2 linked regions of the Flammeovirga yaeyamensis genome follow. The protein of the gene in region 1 binds, or shares a complex with, the protein of each later gene. Links are inferred from orthologs where the notes say so. Each region holds a gene or a part of one and is shown on either strand. Other genes may lie near its edges.

What was found.
Region 2: the proteins of KMW28_RS03120 (region 1) and accD are in contact, whole or in part, in a solved structure (PDB 8UXZ), measured with the Escherichia coli proteins. The link is inferred for Flammeovirga yaeyamensis from one-to-one orthologs.

What each region holds. Positions count from the first base shown.
Region 1 is NZ_CP076132.1:803,917-807,641, forward strand. The notes cover bases 334-3,138. They hold KMW28_RS03120 (acetyl-CoA carboxylase carboxyltransferase subunit alpha), read right to left. Parts: upstream 2,314-3,138; coding sequence 1,354-2,313; downstream 334-1,353. Other genes in these bases: KMW28_RS03115 (hypothetical protein), read left to right, coding at 334-1,298; KMW28_RS03125 (Na/Pi cotransporter family protein), read right to left, coding at 2,489-3,138. Also shown: more of KMW28_RS03115, read left to right, coding at 1-333; more of KMW28_RS03125, read right to left, coding at 3,139-3,725. UniProt on the Escherichia coli protein: Component of the acetyl coenzyme A carboxylase (ACC) complex. First, biotin carboxylase catalyzes the carboxylation of biotin on its carrier protein (BCCP) and then the CO(2) group is transferred by the carboxyltransferase to acetyl-CoA to form malonyl-CoA.
Region 2 is NZ_CP076132.1:4,059,231-4,063,045, reverse strand. Bases 520-3,414 are described here. They hold accD (acetyl-CoA carboxylase, carboxyltransferase subunit beta), read left to right. Parts: upstream 520-1,493; coding sequence 1,494-2,336; downstream 2,337-3,414. Other genes in these bases: rodA (rod shape-determining protein RodA), read left to right, coding at 2,471-3,414; fbaA (class II fructose-bisphosphate aldolase), read right to left, coding at 520-1,105. Also shown: more of fbaA, read right to left, coding at 20-519; more of rodA, read left to right, coding at 3,415-3,748.

The DNA.
Region 1 (3,725 bases):
TAGGTGATTATCAAATGATCGGGGGACAAGGATTGGTGTTTGGTGGCGGTTATTTTCTAGGGAAAGGAGGAGATCCGTTATTGAGTGTGTATAGAGGACAAGATGGAATTAGACCTTATAATTCAATGGCCAACGATAATTTCTTTAGGGGAGCAGCCACAGATATATCATGGTCTAAATCGCTTAACTCTGAAGTGTTTGTTGGGTATCAAAAGAAGGAGGCATATGTTCAAGTTTCTGATGATGATGAGTTAGTAAAAAGAGAAATTGAAGAAAAGATATATGGAGCTAGATTAGGGTATCATCAAGAACTATTTGATGTACATTTAAATACTTTGATGGGAAATTATGATCAAGAAATAAAAATGAATTTGAGGAATGATTCACTTGGAATCTTTTCAGGAAAATCATTTATCAACACATCATTTGATGTCAGCTTTCGATATCAGAATTTCCATGTAGTTTCTGAAGTGGCTACTTCTTTAGATAATAGCTATGCTTTGAATACAACGTTATTCACTCATCTTTTAAAAGGGGTGGATTGGGTGATTTTATATCGTAAATATTCACCTAATTATGTAGCTCCTTATGCGAATAGCCTTGGTGAATTAAGTCGTGTAAGTAACGAGGAAGGTTTGTACATGGGACTAAAATTGGAACAGTACAAGAAATGGGGATTGAATTTATTTTTTGATGTTTTTAAATTCCCATATGCTACCTATCAGCAAGATGCAGGTAGAGAAGGAGTAGAGTTTAGAGGAAGTGGTTGGTATAAAGTGAAGAAAGGGCAGAAATTACAATTCGAGGGTAGTTTTCAGGAAAAAGGAGCGTATTATTTAGCAGATAGTAGTAAAGTAAAATTGTACGGAAAAAAACAGACTATAAAAGGAAGTCTAAGGTATTTGGTAGAAGTTTCAAAGCATTTAAATTGGACACTTAGAGCACAAGGAAGCTATAACAAAGAAAGAGAGGTTTCGGAGTTGGGATATATGATTTATCAAGACTTGAATTGGGATTGGGAAAAGAAATTTTATTTGTCTACCAGATTGGCATTTTTTGATGCACCAAGTTTTTCTACTCGTTTATATGCTTATGAAAAAAACATAAGATACGCCTACTCTTTTCCTCCATATTATGGTGTAGGTTGGCGGTTTTATGTTTTATCAAAATATAGATTTGGCAACGGACATTATTTTTCTGCAAGATGGAGTAGAACAAAGAAAGAAGTGAATATTGAAAATGTTGATGATGAAAATTCAATTCATCAAATTAATTTTCAATTTGTATTGAAGATATAAAAAAGGCCGACTCATTAATAATGAGACGGCCTCTTTAGTATGTGATAAGATACGATTATTCGTTGAATACACCCATTTGAGAGAATTTCTCAATACGGTTGTTTTTCAAAGTAATAGTATCTAGTTTTTCTAACTCTTCTACTTCTTCAAGAATTGTTTTCTTCATGATTTCGAACATTTCTTGAGGGTTAGTATGAGCACCACCTAGTGGTTCAGGAATAATTTTGTCGATCAAACCAAAAGACTTCATATCCTTAGCTGTTAACTTTAATGCTTCAGCAGCTTGTTCTTTGTAATCCCAGCTTCTCCAAAGAATTGAAGAACAAGATTCAGGAGAGATCACAGAGTACCAAGTGTTTTCTAACATCATTACTGAGTCACCAATAGCGATACCTAAAGCACCACCAGAAGCTCCTTCACCAATAACGATACAGATCACTGGAACTGTTAATTTAAACATCTCCTTCAAGTTTTTAGCAATTGCTTCTGCTTGACCTCTTTCCTCAGCTTCAATACCAGGGAAAGCACCAGGAGTGTCAATAAAAGTAACAACAGGCTTTCTAAATTTCTCCGCTAATTGCATTAAACGAAGAGCTTTTCTGTAGCCTTCAGGGTTAGCCATACCAAAGTTACGCAATTGACGTTGCTTTGTGTTTCTACCCTTTTGCTGACCAATCATCATGAAAGTTTTTCCATTGATTGTTCCAAGACCACCGACCATCGCTTTATCATCACCAAAAGCTCTGTCGCCGTGAAGCTCTACAAATTCGTCAGTGATTTGATAAATATAGTCAAGAGTGTAAGGTCTGTCAGCATGACGAGAAAGCTGAACTCTTTGCCAACGAGTAAGATTTTCAAAAGTACTTTTTTTCAATTGAGTAATTTTACTTTCCAATTCGTTTATAGCGGCACTAACATCTACATTGTTTTGTGATGCAAGCTCTCTCATGTCTTCAAGTTTCGCTTCGAGTTCTGCGATAGGTTTCTCGAAATCTAGCAGTGTACTTTGATCCATTGCTGCGAAAAAATTTGTTATGTATAAGTTTTAGTATCTAATAGATGACTAAACAATTAATTTTCAATTGACAAACATAAGCAATAAAGTTCGGAAAGGAATATTTTATACGTTAAATCATACGAAAAAAGCCCCATCTAATTAAAGATGAGGCTCATATTCAGTTTTTTATGATTTAAGCCACTCCTGCGAATGCTTCAGAAACATTTAGAATATGGTCTCCAATTCTTTCCATTGAAGCCAATAAGTCGTTGTATGCAAGCATTTGTGGTGCTTCGACATCTGGAGTTTCGTTAGAGCGTTCTAAGTGTTTACGTCTCAATTCTTTTCTCTTGGCATTGACTTCTTTTTCAGCTTGATTAGCTTTATCAAGGTCAATCTCTTTTGCATCCATGTTTTCTAACATAATGTTGAAAGCATTGGTTACAACTTGTAGGAAGTCATCTAAATCGGCTTTTTGCTCATCAGAAAGCCAAATCTTCTCGTCATAACGTTTTTCGATAGTAAACGTCATACCTTTATAGATATCTCCAATTCTTTCAATTTCGTGAGCAGCTCTCAATAATGAGTTAACTTCTTGAATTTGAGAAGATGATAATTGTTGATCTTTTGATATTTTAGAAAGGAAGATACTCACATCATTGTGCATTTCGTCGGTACTTTCTTCCAACTTACGCAACCTTGAGATGTAACCTTTTCTTTCTTTTTTATTCTCTTTACTTCCTTGGAAGATTTTTCTACAAGAGTTGATTTCTTTAGCAGAGATATTAGCGAAACGTTTAATTTCGTTTCTTGCCTGTTCAATACCTGCTTCGTTAGCGATAGGTCTACCGTCAGAAATAAACTCTAAGCTATATTCGTGTTCATCTTCTTTTTCAGGAACCATCTTGATTACCACATCACGGATTTGTTTCACGAAGAATACCATGATGAATGTATTGATAATGTTGAAGGTTGTATGGAAGATTGATAATGCTACAGGAACTGCTTCAGCAGTAGTTCTTGGGTCATTCTGTCCAAAATATTCTTGAGATATATATACAATAAAGTTCAAGAAGAATGGATATATTAATAACATCCATATGACCCCTGTCACGTTAAAAATAAGATGGGCTCGAGCTGAACGTTTTGCATTCGTATTACCAACAATAGCAGCAAGGTTGGCAGTAATTGTTGTACCAATGTTTTCACCTAATACCATTGCAGCTGCTACATCAAAAGGAATAACACCTTGGTTACACAATACCAAAGTTAAAGCCATTGCAGCTGAAGATGACTGAACTACAATTGTAATTAAAGTACCAACTATTACAAAAGCCGCTGGTGCGAAAATACCTAAAGATGAGTGAATAACCTCTAAGAATTGTAACTGGTCAGCACTGAATTCTGGTACTGCTTTCTTTAAGAAATCT
Region 2 (3,815 bases), 3.3 Mb from region 1 along the record:
TATCTAAAACCCTCTAGACTTAGTCTTGGAAGATGTTTACGTCATTCAAGTCAGCGAATGCTTGCTCTAAACGAGTAATCATTGACTCTTCAGAAACTCTTAACCACTTACGTGGGTCGTAGTATTTCTTGTTTGGCTCGTCAGCACCCTCTGGGTTACCGATTTGACCTTGAAGGTAATCGTGGTATTTAGCGTCATAACCGCGGATACCATCCCAAGTAGCCCACTGAGTATCAGTATCGATGTTCATTTTGATTACACCGTAAGAGATACCTTCACGAATTTCTTCTAAAGAAGATCCAGAACCACCGTGGAATACGAATTTAACTGGCTTCTTAGTGTCAGTACCGTGCTTCTCAGAGATGAACTTTTGAGAATCGTCCAAGATAGTTGGAGTCAACTTCACGTTACCTGGCTTGTATACACCGTGAACGTTACCGAAAGATGCAGCTACTAAGAATTTGTGGTCGATTTTACCTAATTGCTCGTAAGCGTAGTCAACTTCTGAAGGTTGAGTGTAAAGACGTGAAGGATCAACATCAGAGTTGTCAACACCATCTTCCTCACCACCAGTGATACCTAATTCGATCTCAAGAGTTTGACCCATTTTAGCCATACGCTCGAAGTATTTACCAGAGATCTCCATGTTTTCTTCTAATGACTCCTCAGAAAGGTCGATCATATGAGAAGAGAATAATGGCTTACCAGTCTCAGCATAGAATTTTTCAGATGCGTCTAAAAGACCGTCGATCCAAGGAAGTAATTTTTTAGCACAGTGGTCAGTGTTCAAGATAACACGAGCACCATATTGCTCAGCCAATTCGTGAACGTGCTTAGCACCGGCGATTGCACCAGCGATTGCAGCTGCTTGACCTTCACCTTTAATGCCTTTACCAGCGTAGAAAGAAGCACCACCGTTTGAGAACTGAATAATAACTGGAGCTTTCAATTTCGCAGCAGTTTCCATAACAGCGTTTACTGAGTTAGTACCTACACAGTTTACTGCAGGAAGAGCAAAACCTTTTTCTAGTGCGTATTGATATACTTTTTCTACGTCCTCACCAGTGATTACACCTGGCTTGATATCATTAATGTTGAAAGACATAATTATAATTTGAATAATTTATGATAGCGTCACACACACGTGTGAACAATAGCAGCCACAAATATACAACTCTTAAACCTATATTGGTAGTAGAATTTTGGTGACTTTAGTAATGTTAATACGAACACATTAATCAATAGTTTTACTAAATATTAAGCATAGAAGAAATATTGTCAATTATTAAAGAATATTTGGAAATCAACTATTTTGAATTTATTTGCCGCTCAGAAGAACTGTTTTTATAAAAAAAACTATTAAATCTTTACAATTTTGTTATGCAAACATACAATAAGTTTTTTATGTGAAGACTTAATGAATATCTTTACGGTTCGAATGTAATTTCGATTACAATAAACTAAAATTCTTACACAAGTTTATATATATTCTTATGGCTTGGTTCAAAAGAAAAGAACAGGGGATACAAACTCCAACATCTGAAAAGAAAGATTCACCAGACGGCCTTTGGTACAAAACTAACCAAGGCAAGATCATACATATGCAGGAACTTCGTGAAAATGCTTACGTTTGTCCTGATGATGAATTCCACGTACGAATAGGATCTAAAGAGTATTTTGAGATCATTTTTGATGACAATGAGTTCACAGAGTTAGATGAAAACATGACTTCTGGAAACCCATTGAATTTCAAGGACAGCAAATCTTACGAAGATAGAATTGCTGCTTCTCAAAAGAAATCAGAACTAAAAGACGCATGTAGAACTGTTTACGGTAAAATAAACGGTTTAGACTTAGTAGTAAGCTGTATGGACTTTAGCTTCATCGGTGGTTCTATGGGTTCTGTTGTAGGTGAAAAAATTGCAAGAGGTATTGACCACGCAATTGCGAACAAAATGCCTTTCATGATGATCTCTAAATCTGGAGGTGCTCGTATGATGGAAGCAGGTTTTTCATTAATGCAAATGGCAAAAACTTCAGCAAAGTTAGCTTTACTAGAAGAAGCTGGTTTACCATACATCAGTTTATTAACTGATCCAACTACAGGAGGTGTTACTGCATCTTACGCAATGTTGGGTGATATTAATATTGCTGAGCCAGGTGCTTTAATTGGTTTCGCAGGTCCTCGTGTAATTAGAGAGACTATCGGTAAAGATCTTCCAAAAGGATTCCAATCTGCTGAGTTCTTACAAGAACAAGGTTTTGTGGATCTAATCGTTAACCGTAGAGAGTTAAAGAGAAAATTGACGACAATTTTGAAAATGCTTCAAAATTAATCGGAAATCTAATTATATTAAGTCCTCAGAATTGCTTTATAAGTTCTGAGGACTTTTTTTTGTATTTATATTTTTTGATTTTCATCGAAACGATCATTTGATATCGTTTCTTACTTTATAGATCCCCTAAGAAAATGCGTGAAAGCACCGGTAAAACAAATGTCGATTGGTTAACGGTATTTATTTACATCACTATGGTGATAGTTGGTTGGCTCAACATCTATGCTGCCGTTTATCAGCCAGATGCCCCTACAAGTATTTTTTCTATTTCACTCAATTCAGGTAAACAATTGATGTGGATTGGAGGTGCACTACTCATCGCCTTTGTTATTATGGTGGTCGACTTTAAGTTGTTCAGTACCATCGCCTATCCCGCATTTATCATCACCTTGCTCATGCTGACCTTCGTTTTGGTTTTCGGTCACTCTGCAGGTGGTAACACATCTTGGATCAAGATAGGTTTTATACGAATACAACCCTCCGAATTTGCCAAATTTACCTTAGCCTTAGCATTGGCCCGGTATATCGATAATCCTACCGTTAAGATTGAAAAATGGGATGGATTTTTAAGCTCAGTCGCAATAATATTGATTCCATTTGGAATGGTAATGCTTCAAAAAGATACAGGATCGGCATTGGTATTCGCTGCTTTCTTTTTGATGTTGTACAGAGAGGGCATGCCGTGGTGGATTATGGCTGTCGGACTTTGGTTAGTATTCTTATTTGTTACTGCACTGGTTACAGACACTTTAAGTGCCGTAGCATTATTGGGTGGTATGACTATCATTGCCATCATTTATCTTATTTACACAAAGAAAAGTAAACTCTTCCTGTTTTTAGTCGTCGGATTTGGTACACTATCTTTCCTATTTACAGAAGGTATCGACTTCATTATGTATGACGTGATGCGTCCTCACCAAAGAAAAAGGATTGAAGTTTTAGTGAACCCTAAAATCGATCCACTAGGAGTAGGTTACCAAGTAAACCAATCGAAAATTGCCATTGGTTCTGGTGGACTTGCAGGAAAAGGATTCTTAGAAGGGACACAAACAAAGTTTAATTTCGTACCTGAACAATCAACCGATTTTATCTTCTGTACTATTGGAGAAGAACACGGATGGATTGGAAGTTTAATTACAATAGGCCTATTTGCCGCCTTAATTATACGATTAATCATATTAGCAGAACGACAGAAATCTACATTCGCACGAGTCTACGGCTACTGCGTCTCCTGCGTATTCTTCATTCACTTTATGATTAACATGGGAATGACCATCGGTATTTTTCCTGTAATCGGTATCCCATTACCGTTCTTCAGTTATGGAGGATCCTCCCTCTGGGCATTTACAATGATGTTGTTTACGTTTATCAAACTAGATAGTCATCGTTCGCAAATGCTTGCAAGAAACTAAAGTTAAGTGAAAAGTTAAAAATGAAAAGTGAAAAACGTGAGATGTTAAGTCAACGCTCGTTTTATGT